3 regions of the Glaciecola petra genome follow, and region 1 is predicted to be linked to each of the others. Evidence: predicted binding sites of a transcription regulator. Region 1 holds the regulator's gene; each other region holds the start of a gene.
What was found. Region 1 encodes sigma-54, which starts transcription at its own class of promoters, with help from an activator protein. Its sites were predicted from a motif close to GTTGGCACGNNNNTNGNNT; they were not measured.
Positions count from the first base shown of each region.

Region 2: RM552_RS12690 (ANTAR domain-containing response regulator) is a predicted target of sigma-54. The motif match lies at 4,361-4,379, and genes of this name have one in related genera.
Region 3: RM552_RS10990 (DUF642 domain-containing protein) is a predicted target of sigma-54. The motif match lies at 1,716-1,734, and genes of this name have one in related genera.

Region 1 covers NZ_JAVRHX010000004.1:276,923-283,312, reverse strand. Annotated here, with positions in the region: gene mgtE (magnesium transporter) at 1-850, opposite strand, end outside; gene RM552_RS14180 (HPr family phosphocarrier protein) at 949-1,221, opposite strand; gene rapZ (RNase adapter RapZ) at 1,238-2,176, opposite strand; gene ptsN (PTS IIA-like nitrogen regulatory protein PtsN) at 2,185-2,628, opposite strand; gene hpf (ribosome hibernation promoting factor) at 2,711-2,998, opposite strand; gene RM552_RS14160 (RNA polymerase factor sigma-54) at 3,022-4,530, opposite strand; gene lptB (LPS export ABC transporter ATP-binding protein) at 4,745-5,473, opposite strand; gene lptA (lipopolysaccharide transport periplasmic protein LptA) at 5,476-6,021, opposite strand; gene lptC (LPS export ABC transporter periplasmic protein LptC) at 6,071-6,390, opposite strand, start outside.
Region 2 covers NZ_JAVRHX010000003.1:425,426-431,815, reverse strand. Annotated here, with positions in the region: gene nirD (nitrite reductase small subunit NirD) at 1-301, shown strand, start outside; gene RM552_RS12700 (nitrate reductase) at 312-3,344, shown strand; gene cobA (uroporphyrinogen-III C-methyltransferase) at 3,341-4,258, shown strand; gene RM552_RS12690 (ANTAR domain-containing response regulator) at 4,506-5,078, shown strand; gene RM552_RS12685 (CmpA/NrtA family ABC transporter substrate-binding protein) at 5,075-6,187, shown strand.
Region 3 covers NZ_JAVRHX010000003.1:47,352-53,741, forward strand. Annotated here, with positions in the region: gene pbp4b (penicillin binding protein PBP4B) at 1-202, shown strand, start outside; gene RM552_RS10985 (Na+/H+ antiporter NhaC family protein) at 219-1,592, shown strand; gene RM552_RS10990 (DUF642 domain-containing protein) at 1,812-2,441, shown strand; gene RM552_RS10995 (hypothetical protein) at 2,531-3,850, opposite strand; gene RM552_RS11000 (YehS family protein) at 4,071-4,556, shown strand; gene RM552_RS11005 (VOC family protein) at 4,546-4,962, opposite strand; gene RM552_RS11010 (aldehyde dehydrogenase family protein) at 4,987-6,390, opposite strand, start outside.

The sequences.
Region 1 (6,390 bases):
ATTGACCTACTGGCGCAAACGTATCTTCTTCGTCATCTAAACCAGCCATGCTCATCATTGAGTGTTCTGCGTCTTCGCGGATGATGTCTACAACATCATCTATGGTGATTCGGCCTTGCAAAATACCCTCATTGTTTACAACTGGTGCTGATAACCAATCGTAGCGTTCAAACATGCTAGCAACTTCGCTTTCTTGCATGTCTACTTTTATAGAAATAGGTTCATCATCCATAATTTCTTCAACACTCACATCGGGGCTTGAGGTGAGTAGTCGAGCTAAAGAAACGGTTCCGATTAATAAGTCTTGGCGATTGACTACATATAAGGTATCGGTGTTTTCCGGTAACTCCGACTTTAAACGAAGATATCGAATGACAACATCAACCGACACCTCGTGCCTAAGAGTAATCGTGTCGGTATTCATAATGAAACCAGCAGTTTCTTCGCCGTACGACAAGGCTTTTTCAGCACGCAAACGGTCTTGAGTGTCCATAGACTTAAGAATACTGTTGAGTACATCTTCGGGTAGGGTACTGAGAGTCTCTGCTAAGTCATCAGTATCCATGTCTTCAAGGGCATCGACCACACTTGAAGGCATCATTTTGCCAATAATGCCGTTTCTTACGTCTTCACTGAGCTCTTCTAGCACATCAGAATGAAAATCTGCATCTAGCATTTGCCATAAATCATCACGTGTTTTAGTGACTGAAGATTCAAGCAACAATGCAACATCGCCAGCAGGAATATCGTGCAGGAGCTTGCGCACTCGCACGAATGCACCAGCGTTTAGATACCTGTTGATAGATAACAAGCGTGTTTGTGTATCTGAATTGTCGATAATTTCTGACATTGGATTAAACCCAACAGTAACCATAAACATGGAAATTTGGCTAAATAGTATAACACTAAGTCGTCAATAATTCAGTGAATTCTTGTTAATTCAGTGGCTTATTCACCTTCGTCGAATTTATTGGCGATTAGATTTTCGATTTCAGACATTGCGTTTTCAGCATCCACCCCACTGCATTCAACCGTTACTTGTTTACCTTTTCCACTGCCCAGCATCAATAAAGCAATCACACTATTTGCCGGTGCTGCTTGGTCATCTTGCGAAATAATAATGTCACTTTGATACTTTGAAGCAAGTTCCACGAGTTTAGTGGCTGCTCTCGCATGCAAACCAAGCTTATTGAGAATGGTTAAGGTTTTAGTAATCTTCACGCTTTTTGTCACATTTTTAGTCGTTATTATTGATAGGTTTAAAATTGCTTACAGTGGTATCGTCATTAAGCAGATTTTGAGTACTAGGCGTGTTTTCTATTTTGGGTGTAATTCGTTTTAATTCTCTGTGCTTAACTTGTGCATCACCATGACTATTTTTAAAAGCTTCATAGAGGGCCTGTGCCACATAAACTGACCTATGTTGCCCACCCGTACATCCAATAGCAATAGTGACATAGCTTCTGTTATTGCGCTCCAAATGTGGTAGCCAAGTTGTGACAAAGCTTTGTACTTGCCAAATGAGCTTCATTACCAGGGGTTGCCCAGATAAAAATAGCTCGACGGGTCCATCTAAGCCGGTTAAAGGGCGTAAGTCAGGTTCCCAATGTGGATTGGGCAAAAAGCGGACATCAAATACATAGTCACTGTCTTTTGGCAGGCCATATTTAAATCCAAATGATTCGAATACAATGACCAAATCAGAGCTTTTTTTACCCAAAACACGTTCTCTAACTAGTTCGGCTAAATCGTGGACTGATAATTGATCAGTATTGATATGAAGGTCGGCTTTCTCAGCTACAGGAACCAGAATTTCTTGCTCGGCGCTAATAGCATCAATCAAGGAGTTACTTTGTTTAAAAAGAGGGTGTAGTCGCCGAGTTTCACTATAACGCTTAATCAGTACGTCATCGCTGGCGTCTAAAAATATAATAGTGATATCCCAAAATTCAGGGAGATATTCGAGTAACTCACTAATTTCATTTTCTGTTTCGGGCATGTTTCTAACATCAATACTAACCGCAACAAGCTCGTGCTGTTCAACTACTGTATGTGTTAGCGTGGGCAAGAGTGAAACCGGAATATTATCAACACAATAATAGCTCAAGTCTTCTAAAGCTCTTAAAGCGATTGACTTTCCAGAACCTGAACGCCCACTTATTATTAACAGTTTCATGATGTTTATTATGCCAAAGCTGCCACTATTTGGTTTTTAGTTTCTGCTTTTCGGATGGCTTTTACAATATCTTTATTACTTAATTTGCGCGCGATACCTGAAAGCGCTTGTAAATGTTGGTCTGTTTGCTCGTCTGGTACCAAGATAGCAAAGAAGATATCGACTGGATGACCATCTATGGCATCAAATTCAATTGGGTGATTGCTTGTCACAATTACAGCTATCATATTGGCCAGGCCTTTTATCCTGCCATGCGGTAACGCGATGCCATTGCCTATGCCAGTACTGCCCATTTTTTCGCGGCTAATTAAGCTACTTAACACTTCAAGTTGGTCTAATTCAGGAGATTGTTTCACAGCAATTTGAGAAATGATTTCAAAGATGCGTTTCTTACTGTTGCACTCAACCGAACATTGAGTCCGGTCGAGTGAAATGATGTCGTTTATTATCATTGATATTTCTTAACGATGGTTAGTATATCGTTTATTCTTAAAGGAGCTTAAAAGTATAGAGCTGGCATTTGAGTCGCTCTAGTTAATGTCGTTTTAACTTTTCTTTATGCTTAATAACCTGTCGGTCTAGCTTGTCTATCAAGCCGTCAATGGCTGCATACATATCGGTATGTTCATTGTTGGCGAAAACTTCACCACCGTTTAAATGCATTGTAGCTTCAGCTTTTTGACTCAATTTCTCGATGTTTAAAATTACATGTACGTTGTTGATATGATCAAAGTGCCTCTCTAATTTTTCAAACTTTGTATCAACATAGTTGCGTAATGAATCGGTGATTTCTACATGATGACCTGTCAGGTTAATTTGCATATAAATAATCCTCTTTTGCTCGTTTACACGAGACTTTTTCGCTGATTGGAAGGGGGAATGTTTAAAGACTCCCGATATTTTGCAATTGTTCGCCTAGCAACGTTTATGCCTTGCTCAGCGAGCATTTGTGCAATTTTGCTGTCACTTAATGGTTTATGGGATGGTTCGTCAGCGACCATTTTCTTAATAAAGGCTCTAATAGCAGTAGACGAACAGTTTTCACCTGAGTCTGTTGACACATGAGAAGAGAAAAAGTATTTCAGCTCAAATATTCCCCTAGGGGTATGCATATATTTTTGTGTGGTGACTCGAGAAATGGTCGACTCGTGCATATCTACCATTTCAGCAACATCATTGAGTACCATGGGCTGCATTTTTTCTGGACCTTGCTCAAAAAATTCTCGTTGCTTTGCGACAATACAATGCGACACTTTGAGTAATGTTTCGTTACGACTTTCTAAACTCTTTATAAACCATTTTGCCTCTTGTAAGTGAGACTTGATATATTGAGAATCGTTCGGATTTTTTGTCGTTTTTGACAACTGAGCGTAAGTTTCGTTTACGGATAAAGCCGGCAATGCTTCATTATTTAATTCTACCGTCCAAATTCCTTTTTTCTTGTAAACGTTGACATCGGGTATGACATATTCAGGTTCTCTCGCAGAAACAACGCTACCAGGACGGGGATTTAGGGTTTTTAGTAAACGCATGACTTCGCGTAATTGGTCTTCTTTAAGCCGTGTTTTACGCATCAACGTACGGTAGTCTTTGCTGCTAATTAAATCGCTATGTTCTTCAATTAAAGAGCGTGCTTGTTCCAACCATGGTGTATTCTCGTCAAACTGTTGCAATTGTACTAACAAGCATTCTTGTACCGAGCGAGCTGCAGCGCCTACTGGGTCAAAACGTTGAATTCGTTTGAGCACGCATTCTACTTCGTCAAGTTCAATTTCGGCGTCATCTAAGCTCTCTAGTATCTCTTCTGCACTCACTGTCAGGTAACCTGATTCATCCACTGAATCAATAATAGCGATGGCGATAGATTTATCTGTTTCACTAAAGTGGGTCATTTCTGTTTGCCACATTAGATGGTCTTGAATGCTCTCAACAGTTTCACCTTGATAAATAAAATCGTCATCGGGATTGGTGCCCACCATTTTAGTAGGCGCTGAACTGGAGCCTAGGTATTCGTCCCAAGAGGTATCTACTGGCAGGTCGTCGGGCAATTCTTTATTTTCTAAAGCCTCATGACTGTCCATTTGATCAGAGCCATCTTTCTCGCCATTGATTTGTGTTTCGGTATTTTCTGATGCACTTGCCGACGCGCCCGCTGTTTCAGAATCGGATTCGCTTTGGTTGCGGTCATCACGACTCTCGTTTTCGAGTGACTCTAACAAGGGGTTAGAATCGAGGGCTTCTTGAATTTCTTGTTGTAAGTCTAATGTGGAGAGTTGCAACAACTTAATCGCCTGCTGCAACTGTGGCGTCATTGTTAGCTGTTGACTAAATTTAAGCTGTAAAGAAGGTTTCATTACATTCCTATCACTACAAACGATTCACACATATTAGCTATAATCACCTATAAAATTAATTTGTTTAACAGTCTCGTATCGCCTTGCTTATTCTCAATATAACATATTCTTTTAATGTACTTATATTAAGTGTTCCTCAATTACTACATCGACAAACACCGTCCATTCTTTTGCATGATTATTTAAATAATCGAATAAAGTTTACTCAAAATAACTACAAAGAAAATTGCTCACCTAAGTATACATCTCTTACTGTTTGATTTGATAGTACTTCTTGCGCATTTCCAGAAGCAATTAATTCGCCATGACTAACAATATAGGCTGTTTCACATACATCTAGGGTTTCTTTGACATTATGGTCAGTGATCAGTACTCCTATACCGCGCTCTTTTAATTGGTATATTATCTTCTTTATATCATTTACAGAAATTGGGTCAACACCTGCAAATGGTTCGTCTAGTAAAATAAATTTAGGGTTGGCTGCAAGCGCTCTTGCTATTTCCACCCGTCTTCTTTCGCCACCAGACAAGCTCATGCCCAAATTATTACGTATATGATTGATATTAAAGTCGTCGAGTAATTCGTCGGCTATTTGTTCCCTCTGGTTATTTGAAATATCTTTGCGTGTTTGCAAAATAGCCATCAGGTTTTCATAAACACTCAATTTCCTAAAAATGGATGCTTCTTGTGGTAAATAACCAATACCTTGCCTGGCGCGTTCGTGCATTGGTTGCATGCTCACATTTATTTGATCTATAAAAATATTACCTTTGTCTAAGGGAACCAAGCCTACGATCATATAAAAGGTCGTTGTTTTACCCGCGCCATTAGGACCAAGTAAACCAACAATTTGGCCAGTGGAGACTTCAATACTAACGTCTCTAACGACTTGTCTCGATTTATATGATTTTGCTAAGTTTTTTGCGCAAAGTGTACTGTTCACGACTATTCGTCTTCCTCGTTTTCATTCTCTTTACTTTTATCTGAGGGTGTACTATTTGAAAATGCACCAGGGCTCAGTACAGTGGTAACTGGGCCGCTGCTATCTGCTGTACTAGATGCGAGAATTTGTTCCTTTGCCATATCAAAAACGATGGAATCACCAGTAACCTGAATTTCGTTTTGTACAATAGATGCCACACCTTTGAGTGATATTGTACGAGCTCCGACTTCGTATACTATTTCGTTAGCTCGTGCTTCAACCATAGTACCGTCTTCTAAGCGTTGTTTATAGCTGGCAGGGTTGCCGCTGGCCATAATGATTTCTTTGCCTTTACCGGCGGCCGCATCGGCTTCTACTCGTTGTGCCAATATTTCCAAGCTACCTTGTCTAATCACTACATTATCAATAAATATAGAGGTTTTCTTTTTGCCATCGAGTGTTTGACTATTCGATACTAAGGTAACAGGTAAGTTAAAGTCAGTACTGATGGCATCGACTTTTGAGGCTGTAGCACTTTCATCTTGAGCCGTGCTTTGTTGATTTTGCATGGCGTGCGCCACCTGAATTGAAGCTAACAAGACAGATGTCGCGATTATTTTACAAGCTAGGCTTAAATTGTGTTTGTACATGATCTTTTAACTCGTATTGTTGGGTTGTTAAATCCCCAAATAAACCGACACTTACTACAGAATAATCAAGTCCGCTTATTTCGACGATCTGATCGGACATTAAGGTCTTATTTTGCAAATTTATTTCTATATACTCGGTGTTGATTTCACGCACATACTCTTCGGTGCGCAGATTCACAATCTTAACATTCTTTTCTAACTGAATGCGATTATTGTCGTGCAAGGTTGCTTCATTGGCGGTTACTTGCCATGGCTCACCCGAATCTAAATAAAGCGTATAAACAGGGT
Region 2 (6,390 bases), on a different contig from region 1:
AAACATCAGTCTTTATGCCTGTGATAATTATGATCCAATCGGTCATGCAAATGTGTTATCTCGCGGGCTCATTTGTTCGATAAAAGATGAAGTCTGTATTAGTTCACCTTTGTATAAGCAACATTTTAGCTTAGGCACGGGGGAGTGCTTAGAGCAACCAGAGTATCAAGTTACTGTTTATTCGGTTAATTTAGAGGATGGGCAGGTTTATGTTAATTTGCCTGTTCATGAGCCATTAAATGAAGCAACAAGTGATACTGTAAACGACGTAAAATCTCAACAATCTTCACTACCTTGCTGAAGAATTGCTCATGCAACATAAAGCGGTGCACTATAAACATACTCAAGTAAAAACCACTTGTCCTTATTGTGGGGTTGGTTGCGGGCTTGCAATTGAATGTGAAACTAAATCTAATCATGCGCAATCGGGTCAATTAGAAACTGAAGTGCGTGAAATAAAATCATTAAACGGCGACCAATCACACCCAGCAAATTTTGGAAAGCTTTGTGTAAAAGGAAGCCATTTACTTGAGACTTTAGACTCGCTTTCCAGTGAATTACCAAGCAATACTGAACACTTAAAGTTATCCACAGTTAATGATGTAAATAAGCGCTTACTTAAACCAAAAGTCAATAATGAAGATGCCTCATGGGATGATGCTTTACATCTTATGAGTGAAAAAATAAAATCTTGCCTGTCCAATTATGGGCCAGAATCAGTGGCGTTTTATTTGTCAGGTCAACTATTGACTGAAGACTATTACGTTGCCAATAAGTTGATGAAAGGGTTTATTGGTAGTGCAAATGTCGATACCAATTCACGTTTATGTATGTCATCTGCTGTTGCTGCTTATAAACGGGCTTTTGGAGCTGATGCGGTACCTTGTTGCTACGAAGATCTTGAGCATACAGAACTCCTCGTTTTAGTGGGTTCTAATGCAGCTTGGACACATCCTGTGCTATTCCAGCGCATGCAACAAGCCATCGCCAAAGATACTAAAAGGAAGTTGCTTGTTATTGACCCACGTAAAACCGCTACGAGTCAAAGTGCAGATTTACACCTAGCCATTAAACCAGGCACAGACACATGGCTGTTTAATGGTTTATTGCATTTTTTAATTGAGCACAAAGCATGTGACTACAAGTACATACAGGATAATACACAGGGCTTTAATGAGGTGGTTAAAGCGTGTGAAAATTATACCCTTGAAAGCGTTGCGTCTACTTGCGAACTGGATCGACTCGATTTATTACGGTTTTATACATGGTTTGCTGAAAGTAAAAGTACCATTAGTTTTTATTCAATGGGTGTTAATCAATCGACATCAGGTGTAGATAAGGCAAATGCTATTATTAATTGCCATTTAGCAAGCGGAAAAATTGGCAAAAAAGGCTCAGGACCATTTTCAATTACAGGCCAACCTAATGCAATGGGGGGGCGTGAGGTAGGTGGTTTAGCTAATATGCTGGCAGCGCATATGGATATTGAAAACCCTGAACATCAAGAGCTGGTAAAAACATTTTGGGAAGCACCCAATATAGTGCGAAAAAATGGTCAAAAAGCAGTGGATATGTTTGACGATGTGTTGTCAGGGAAGATTAAGTTTATTTGGATAATGGGTACCAATCCTGTTGTGAGTATGCCTAATCGAAGAAAAGTTGAAGCGGCATTGGCTCATTGTGAAACGGTTGTAGTAAGTGATCTAGTGCAACATAACGATACACTGGCTTTTGCTGATATTAAGCTTCCTGCCACAGGATGGAGTGAAAAAAATGGCACAGTGACTAACTCCGAACGTCGGATATCTCGTCAACGTGGCCTTTTATCGCCAACCGGAAACGCAAAGCATGACTGGCAGATTATTTGTGAGCTTGCGGCTAAATTGGGTTTCAAAAACGCTTTTAATTTTACCCATCCGCATCAAATATTTGTTGAACATGCCCGCTTGAGTGCTTATCACAACGGGGGTAAACGGTGTTTTAACTTGTCTGGTTTAACTAATTTAACTGAACAGCAATATGATGCATTAACACCTGTTCAGTGGCCTGTTATTTTACCAGAATCAATTTTGCCAGAATCAGTGTCGCCAGAATCGTCGCTGCCAGCCTCATCAGCTAAGTTAGGGCTCAAAAACGACCAAGGAACAACTAATACATTTTTGGGTACTGAACGTTTATTTACAGATAATAAATTCTATACATCTAATCAAAAAGCGATATTCATTGCAGTATGTGCTCAATTACCATATCAACGCACAACATCCCACTATCCGTATGTGCTAAATAGTGGAAGGATGCGCGACCAATGGCATACCATGACGCGTACCGGTAAGGCGCAGAAGTTGGTGGAACATAGTGAGCAAGCAGAATTATTTATCAATCCGAAAGATGCTGCAAAACATGGTCTACGCAATGGCGAGTATGTGACTCTAATGTCCGAAAGCAATGCGCACATACAAGATGCCAGTAAACAAGTTCTAGCTAATACAAGCGTTACATCAAAAACAAAACCTAGCCCGGCAATATTACCTATCAAAATTAGTCAAGAATTACGAAAAGGCGAATTATTCGTGCCGATACATTGGAGTAAATCAAACACTAGTCATGTCGATATAGCCTCATTGTATAGTTCTGCAAATGATCCTATATCAGGGCAGCCTGAACTGAAGCATGCGGCTGTCAATATTAAAAAAATAACGCCAACCGACTGTTTTACCCTTGCCATCAAAGCGTCATATTTTTCTAGCAAGTTGCGTTTGGCTGAATATCAAATCAATATCAACCAAGGTGATTTTTATATTCTTAAAATGGCATCATTTGGGCAAAAAAAACCATTAAACTCAGACTTAATTAAGCAGTATTTACCTGCTAACTATAGTTGGCTCTCTTGTCTTTATGCAGACACACAAAATAATCAAAAAGACCTCATTACATCGATATGTTTAAGTGACAAAAACGAGCTTGTTGCTTGCTTAACAGAGCATGCAGATACACATGCTGATGGCATTAATAATGAATTTATTAAGGAATGTTTTGCTCAACAAGCGAAGCTTGATCCTCTGACTCAACATCAATTACTTACCCGAACGGTACCTTCATATTACGAGCAGGGACGACTAATCTGTAGTTGTTTTAATGTTCGTGAAAAACAAATTCAAGGTGCTATCGACGAGGGCTGCGAGAGCGTATATGCCCTAGGTGAAAAGCTTAAATGCGGCACAAATTGTGGTTCATGTAAAAGTGAATTATCGAGCTTACTTCAACATGCAGAAAGTAGACATTCACAAGGTCTGAAAACAGACATGCAACGAAATAATATTTCTATTAAGGAGATTACAAAATGACCCTCGCTCAAACATTTAAAACACCATTTAATAAAGTGAGTGAGTTTTGCAAAGATAGTTTGCCCATATTTAATGGACCATTTTCACTATTTTTTAAAAATAGTAACCACAACAATAAAAATAGTGATTCGAGTGGCAGAGTGACTATTGTCGGTGCTGGACCAGGCGATCCTGATTTATTAACTATAAAAGCACTAAAGGCATTGCAAAAGGCTGATATTGTTTTGTTTGATTGGCTGGTATCGCCTGCCATTTTGCAATTAATACCCAAACACACAGCTAAAGAATTTGTCGGTAAGCGCTGCGGTAAACATAGCATGCCGCAAACAAGCATCAGTGAACTGGTGCTAATGCATGCCCAAAATGGTAAGAACGTAGTCAGACTTAAAGGCGGCGATCCCGCTATTTTTGCCAGAACGCTAGAAGAGGCAAAGGTGCTTGCCATGCACAATATTCCCTTTTCCATTGTACCTGGCATAACCGCCGCTTCGGGTGCTTCTGCATACACTGGCTTAACACTCACACATAGAGCTTGTGCACAGTCCGTGAGGTACATCACGGCAAGCTTGCAGAGGCCCGCAGACGAGCCAAACTGGAAAAGTATAGTTGCTAGCGCAGAGACTGAAACACTGGTGTTTTATATGGGCTTGTCTAAACTTGGTCTAATTTGCGAGCGATTACAAACCGCTGGGTTAACAGCAGGTTTTCCAATTTGTGTAATTGACAACGCTTGCACCGATGAACAGAAAATGGTCGTTTCAAATCTTGGTGATATTGAGAAAAACGAAGCCATAGCGGCATTAACAGGGCCAGCGATTATTGTGGTTGGCAGAGTGATTGAGCATTACCATCCAGTCAGCACTAGACCAATTGATTTGCACCAAACTAGTGATATTGTTGCCACTATTCGGTGAATGGCACGCTATGTGGCAAACTAAATTAAAGGCAATAGTCGATAATAACTCTTTAACTCTATGTAAATTATGGAATTTAAACTCAATTAAGCTTGTTGAGAAGTTGGCAAATAGATTGCAAATACATTCCAAATGGATAGTAGATACATAGCAAATATATATGAATATTTTAGTGCCCGTTCCAATCCTTGCAAGCAATATGGACTTTAATGAATAATCAGGCCTTCTTTCTTCGGTTTAACGCTCTTTGAATATACTATTAATAGACGATAACCAAAATCGAGCCCAAGCTATACAGCAAGCTTTGAAGGGCTCACAATATAGCATCACCCATCTGGTCAGTGCGGGTTCTTCGCTTTTGCGTGAAGTTGACATTGCAAAGCCAGATATGATTGTGATTGATATAGAATCCCCCGATCGTGATATCTTAGAAAGCCTTCACACTTTAAATCAAATCAATCCCAAACCTATCGTAATGTTTACTGAAACTCAGGACTCGCAAATAATAAAGCGCTCAATTAAGTCGGGTGTTAGCGCATATGTCACTGGTGATGCCGACCCTAACCGGGTCAGGGCAATTTTAGATGCCGCCGTTGCACGTTTCGAAGAGTTTCAAGATTTAAAAAGTGAACTTAAGTCGACTCAAAACCAATTAGGTGCTCGAAAAACAATTGAAAAGGCAAAGCGCATGTTAATTGAAAAACAAGGTCTTGACGAAGATGCTGCCTACAAAGCTATGCGTAAAATGGCTATGGATAGTGGTCAAAAACTCGAGCAAGTTGCTACTAATATTATGAATATGCTGAAGAATTTACCATGAAGATACACCACAACACGCCTTTGAAGGTAGGCTTCGTAAAATTAACTGATGCCGCGCCCTACATTGTGGCAAAGGAACTTGGGATTTATGAAAAATTTGGTTTGCAAGTAGAGCTTTTAGCACAAAATTCATGGTCTACGTTGCGCGATAAACTTGAGATGGGATTATTAGATGCGGCTCAAATGTTGGCGCCTATGCCGCTGGCCAATCAAGTAGGAATGTCTGGTAATCGTAAAGATATAATTATTCCGATGATTACTAGTCAAAATGGCAACGGTGTTACGCTAAGCAAGCGTTTATGCGAAGAAATTAAGCTTGCTAATGATTTAACTAAAATACCGTTCCCAATGCCTGCGAAGTTGCTCAAGAAAACACTAGAACGAAGAATAAAAGATAAGCATCCAAAATTAAAAATAGCCTGTGTTTTCCCTTTTAGTTGTCACTATTTGCAGTTGATCGATTATTTACATGTTGCCAAAATTGATATTGACGAGATCGAATGTGTATTTATGCCACCAACTAGCATGGCTATTAGTTTAGAAAGCGGGGACATTGACGGGTTTTGTGCTGGTGGCCCCTATAACGCAAAGTCGGTAAGAAACGACACTGGTGTTACCGTTCTTACATCGTATGACATTTGGCAAGACCGTGCCGAGAAAGTCCTCGCAATTACTCAGTGTGAATACGATAAGACCCCAGAAGTATTTCAGCATTTATGTGCTGCGTTAATAGAAGCATGCCAGTGGTTGAAAGAAGTGCCTAATCGTTTTGAGGCAGCTCGCATAATGTCGCGTGACCAATATTTAGATACCAAAATTGACATTGTTGCCCCGTCTTTATTGGGGAGTTGCTTAACTGAAGAAGGTCAAAGCCCAAGGCATCTTCCTCATTATAACCGTTTTTCATCAATATTTTCTGCTGCCGACGATGGACCATATGCAGTGAATCGGCCTACATTTGACCAAGCTGAATGGTTATATGGAAAGTTGCAACATGTATGGCCTCATGCGTTTGAAAATAAGATCGCCGAACAAGTAATGAAGCAATGCTTTAGGCCCGACATTTTTGCAAAAGCTATTACCACGCATAAAAAACACATTAATAAATAATCGTTACTTATGTTTTTTCATGATTTAAGACACTTAAATGTAATATTTATCAATTTTATCAAGCAAAAGGTCAACCTTTTGGTAAGTTTTATTTAGAATTTCAATCAATTATTGGTAAGATGATTTTGAAAAAAGCGTCTAAATTATCGTCGAAAACTATGACATTAAGTAAATTTCTTCTTCTTTATTCGTGTTAATTTAGC
Region 3 (6,390 bases), on a different contig from region 1:
CGGGTGGACTGGAACAGCAACTCTTATTGACCCCAAATTAGATTTAGCCGTGATATACCTTAGCAATAAAAAGCATTCTCCTGTGATAAAGCAGGGTGAAAAACTATATTTTGAAGGCGATAAATTTGATAGTGCTCGCTATGGCAATGTGATGACACTCATATACGAAGCGATATTGTCTAGCAAATCAAGCAACGAGTGAACAGGAGTATATCTACTTGGAATGGTTAACAGTTTTACCACCTCTTATTGCAATACTAGTGGTGCTTTGGAAAAAAGAAGTCATTTTAGCGCTATTACTATCTATTGTTAGCGCTGAATTTTTACTCATTTTAAAAGCAGACGGCAGCAACTTGTTACTTACACCCATCAATACCATAGAACGGGTGGTATCTACTATTGGTGATGGTGGTAATGCACGCATACTTATATTTAGTTTACTGGTAGGTGCGTTATTGGCCTTTATGCGAGATTCGGGTGGGGTAGCTGCCTTTGTAAATAAATTAATCTCATCCGGTATTGCAAAAACAAAACGACGTGCAGCAGGCATTACCATGTTCACAGGTATTGTTGTATTTATTGAATCAAATTTGAGTGTGTTAACTGCAGGGATAATGGCACGCGGGTTATTTGACAAATTTAAAATGAGTAGAGCAAGGTTGGCCTATATTATTGACTCAACGAGTGCTCCTGTTTGCATATTGATACTACTAAATGGGTGGGGGGCATATATTTTAGCCTTATTAAGTACCTATGAGCTTGACCAAAATCCTCTGGTAATGTTGTGGAGCACACTTCCATACAACGTGTATGCATGGCTAACCTTGGTTGTTGTCGCGTATACTATCTTTGCCGACAAAACCCATGGTCCCATGAAAGAAGCTGAACAAAAGCTTGAACGTATCGACAGTCATGTAAAACTTGCTGAGCCAAGCAAGGCCCGCTACATGATTTTACCATTAGGAGTCATGATTGTTGGTATGATCGGATTTATGTTATGGACAGGTAACGGCGACTTAACCAAAGGCAGTGGTTCTCGGTCAGTTTTATATGCAACATTTTTAGCTTGTATTGTCGGTTATGCCCTCATAGTTTTTAGCAAACAAACAAATCACCAAGGCGCTTTCAAACTAGGTTTTTCAGGCATGAGTGAATTGTTACCATTAGTGACAATTGTGATGTTATCTATTGGATTAGGCGCTAGTTTAAAAGTACTTGGGACCGGGGTATTTGTAGCTGGATTAGTTGGCGATTTTTTGCCCATTTTTTTAATTGTGCCCATGTTATTTATAGCGGGTGGCATTATATCTTTTACAACTGGCACATCTTGGGGCACTTTTGCAATTCTCATCCCAATTGGCATGCCGCTCATTCAAACTTTGGGTCTGCCTCCCGAATTAGTGTTAGCTGCCATTTTAGGTGGCGGTATATTTGGCGATCACTGCTCTCCAATTTCAGACACTACAGCGGTGTCATCCTTAGCCGCTGGTTGCGATTTATTGAATCATGTAAAAACGCAGCTGCCATATGCCTTAACGGTGGGTGCGGTCACTGTACTGGCATACATTGTACTTAGTTTGGTCTTGATTTAGCAGAATGCCTGGCTTTGGTTAAGACGCGAGTGAGTCACTCATCAGACCTGTCTATTTTTTTTACACTTATCCCATGTAGCCTAAAAGCGCGCAATTATTTCATTGTATATCAATCACTTAAATATTGGCATTCATTTTGCTTTAGTCTAGCCGAGGGTAATTATGTTTAGCGTAATTACCCAAACATTTTAGTAAAGTAAACTGACTTTGGAGTACAAAATGAGAGTTTCAAGAAAAATCGCCGCAGTATTAGCATTAGTGCTTTGTAGTGGATTCGCCAACGCTAATTTAATTGTTAACGGTGGTTTTGAAAGCAATAGCGTAAACGATAACAGCTGGAGATGGTTTTTATCTGACAACGTTAACAGCTGGAGTGGAAGCAACATTGAAATTTGGGATTCACTAAATGGCGTGCATGCTTATGAAGGTGAAAATCATATCGAATTAAACGCACACCCTTACACTGGAAATGTGTTTACTATTTTACAATCATTTGCCACAAATATTGGCAGTGTATATGACTTTAGTTTTGCGTATCGTGCCCGCCGAAACAACAACGAAGCTTTTAGAGTTGATGTTTTATCTGGTACAGACAACGTATTTACTAACTTAATGGATGACCATGTAACATCATCTTGGTCTGTTTATAGCAATGTATTTACCGCGACTGACACAACTACTACATTGAGTTTTACATCGGTAATGCCTGCTACTTCTACTGTTGGTAACTTTATTGATGCTGTTTCAGTAACAGGACAGACTAGTCCAGTACAAGCATCTGCGCCGGCTTCTGCATTAATGATGGTGTTAGGATTAGCATTAATTGGCGCCAGAAGATTTAGCAAATAATGATAGCTAAACGTTAATTGCGAAATTTAACTGCAAATAATAAAAAACGAGGTTGATCATAGTCAACCTCGTTTTTTTATGAGTAGTTTTTAGTGCGTCAGCATGCTCGCTGTATAGGGCTGACTAAGTAAGTCTTCAAAAAGCTGCCAACGCAAGTCTGGATTGTCTGATGTCCCACCTTTAGCTTCAATATATTCTGCAACCAAGTCCTTACCCAAATTATAATTAATAACATAACTACGATATTGATCAATAAAGCGAGTTCGTTGTAGAGCTCTTTCAGGCTCAAAAAGTAAATAGCTTTCTAGCCATTGAGCCGCATTTAGACGGTCAATGTCGCCATTCAAGTAGGCACGCGCTGCTTCGTTGCCAGCATAATTTAATTTTGCTCTCAAGGTCTGCACTTCGTAATACCTTTCAGCGCTGTCAGGGTCAATGCCTGCTAATGGAAACAATACTTCTTTCTCAAATTGAATACGACTATCACCAGGAAAGGCAACATCAATCCCATAATTAGCGCTACCCTCAGCAATTAGTGATTGAGGAGAAAATAAAGGATATACGGAAAACTCTACCCAACCTTTTTCATTGACCAAGTTCTTTTCTAATAAAGCGTTAAAAACGTGGTGGCCCGGATAACCTTCATGGCATGCTAGGTCTACTGCTCGGTCTATCATAATAGGAAAGTCAGTGTTTATTTGGATAAGGCTTTGACCATTACCTTGATAATAGTTATAGCCTGACCAAGATTTATCAGTCACATACTCCAATACAAAATTTTCATTTTCAGGCAATGAAAACCTCGCTATTGTGCGTTTGCGCGCCTCATTGATAGCCGCTTGAAACACGGTGTCCAACTTGTCTTTTGGGATAACAAATTGCTTAGCGTAATCTGCATAACGTTGATTCAAAGAACCTTCACCCGGTAACATGTTGTCAAGCTCAGCTAATAGAGCGTCAAAATGCGCTACGCTAAATGAAGGCGCTTGCGCGTCATATAATAAATTTGCTTCTTCATCAAAACTAAATTTTTTACCACCTAACATACTAATTTTGGTGCGAACCGCCACTAGTTGTTTTTCGAGCATAAACACTCGTCGCTGATCATAAGTCGCAGACTCTTGATCAAGTAGCTTAAGATTGGCCAAAAGCTCGTCAACTTGCTTTATATATCGTTCGGGAGACAGGTCTTTTTCATTTTCTAGCTCAGTAGGTTTGAATTCCTCTGGTCCATAATATGCGTCTACGAAGTCACTATCAAATTGCCCGACCCTTAAGACTAACTTAACGTAATCTTCAGCAATATTGTTTATGGTGGGTATTTCTTCTTGTGGGGTGGGTTTATTGCAAGACATAAGCGAAACCAAAAGCAACACTAGCAAACTAACATTCAAACACAGTTTACGCACATTAGTACCTTAATTAAAATGACCAAGCTGTTACTCAGAAACGCAGGGTATCGTGCTCTGATATCCGTTTCTTAATACAACTTGTATATTATTGATGCCATCAGAATAGCCCCTTCGCTAGAGAGTATCAAGCACAAACTCTGACCAAAGAGCTCCTTGTCATAGCGGCATCGAAAGGTATCAGGTATAATTGAATGAGTTCAATTTAACAGGCTTTTAAATGCTCTTTAATGATATTTTCCGTCGCTTACGCTTTGCCCTATCACTTGACAACAAAGCAACTATAAAATTGATGAAATTGGTTGAATACGACCTAGATGAAAATTATCTAATGAGTATGATGCTGCATGAAGAAGAAAAGGGGTTTTTACCATGCAGAGACAAGGTTCTCTCCTTGTTTTTAGATGCCCTAATTATTGAAAAGCGAGGTAAACGCGAAGGCTCAATTCCTGTTGTGCTCAAAGCGGGTGAAAGGCTCAGTAATAATGATATTCTACGGAAAATAAAAATTGCGATGAATTATCAACAAGAGGATATGATGAAAATTTTACGCTTAGCCGGCTTTAATGTTGGTAAAAGTGAACTAACCGCACTTTTTAGAAAACCAGACCATCGCAGTTACCGGGTTTGTTATGATCAATTATTACGAAATTTTTTGCAGGGTATGGTCAAATTACATCGGCCCGATGTAAAATCTAAGAAGTAAATAACATACCTAAATCATTGAAATATTTAAACTCTAGTGCGTTACCAGAAGGATCGAACACGAAGAAAGTACCTTGTTCACCCGTTTTACCTTTAAATCTAATGTAGGGTTCAATCACAAATTCTATTTTAGCATCCCGCAGTTTTTCGGCTGTTGCGAGCCAGTTTTTTTCATCAAGTACCACGCCAAAATGCGGCACAGGCACCGCTTTTGCGTCTACTTCATTAGGCTGAATGGACTGTGGCATGTCGCTGACTAAATGAGTGACTAACTGATGCCCAAAAAAATCCCAATCAATCCATTCAGGTGCAGAACGCCCTTTTTCACATGCTAAAATACCGCCATAGAAGCAATCTGCTGCCGTAATATCGTTTACGGGTATGGCAAGATGAAAAGGCCTAAGCATGTTGCTGTTCCTTGTTTTGTATTATTACAGAAACCGTCTCAAGACCCACATTTTTATAGAATTTAGCGGCATGTAACGAAAAGAGTTTTCAAAACTAAAACTGCGGCGCATGATGGACTTTTGATGAGAAAATGCATCAAACCCATATTTACCGTGATAACTCCCCATTCCACTTGTACCAACACCACCAAAGGGTAACTCCTCATTTGCCATAAACATACTAATGTCGTTTATGCACATGGAACCTGCCGAAATAGTATCTATAAATTTGTCTTCAAACTCTTTGTCTTCGGTAAACGCATACGCGGCAAGTGGTTTTGCCCTTTGCTTAATAAATTGCAACATATCGCTGCGACCATTAAAGCTCAATATGGGAATGATAGGCCCGAATATTTCCTCTTGCATAAGATCACTATCTGGGTCAGGGTTTAATACAACTGTTGGTGCAAAGTATCTTTCTTCAGCGCTATATTCACCGCCGTATACCACTTCTTGGCCTTCCAAATAACCAGCCAATCGACGCACGTTATCACTATCAATTACACGACCATAAAAACGGTTTTGTTTTGGGGCTTTTTTATATTGTTTCACAATCACTTGTTTAATTTTTTCTAGCACATTGTCTAGGTTACTGTGATGCACTAATAAATAGTCGGGGCAAACGCATGTTTGACCAACATTCATCAATTTTCCCCAAACGATACGCTTTATTGCCGTATTTAAGTCAATATTTTTATCAATAATACAAGGGCTTTTACCGCCAAGTTCTAAAGTCACTGGGGTTAAGTTGTTAGCCGCTGCTCGCATGACGATTTTGCCGACTTTTTCGCCACCGGTATAAAATATTTTGTCAAAAGGCAGTGCTAATAAATCTGTTGTTTCTTGCACGGCACCTTCAATCACGCCAAAAGCATTCATATCTAAGTATTGAGGGAGCATCTTAGCGAGCAAAGCAGAAGTTGCTGGTGACTTTTCTGAAGGTTTTAATATTACGCAATTTCCAGCCGAAATTGCTGCTATTACGGGGCTTAAACATAGCATAAGAGGATAATTCCAAGCACCTATTATTAAACAAGTGCCTAAGGGTTCGGCCTTAGTCATGCTTTTGGCAGGAAACGCCAATAAAGGCGTACTTTTTGTAATGGGTTTCATCCACTTTTCAGTCTTTTTGATGAATGATTTAATTTCTTTTGTTAAAAACCCAATTTCTGAAAAAAACGCTTCTTCTGGCGACTTTCCCAAGTCTGAATGAAGGGCTTGGGCAAATTGTTTTTCCTCTTTTTGCAACATGCTCAATAATGATTTTAATTGGCGTATTCGCCACGAAGCAGCTTTAGTGGCCCCAGTATAAAAATACTCATCGAGTTTTGTTTTTAATCGAGTTATTTCAGTATCAGCATTAGACGAATTTTGCGAGCTGACTTGCTC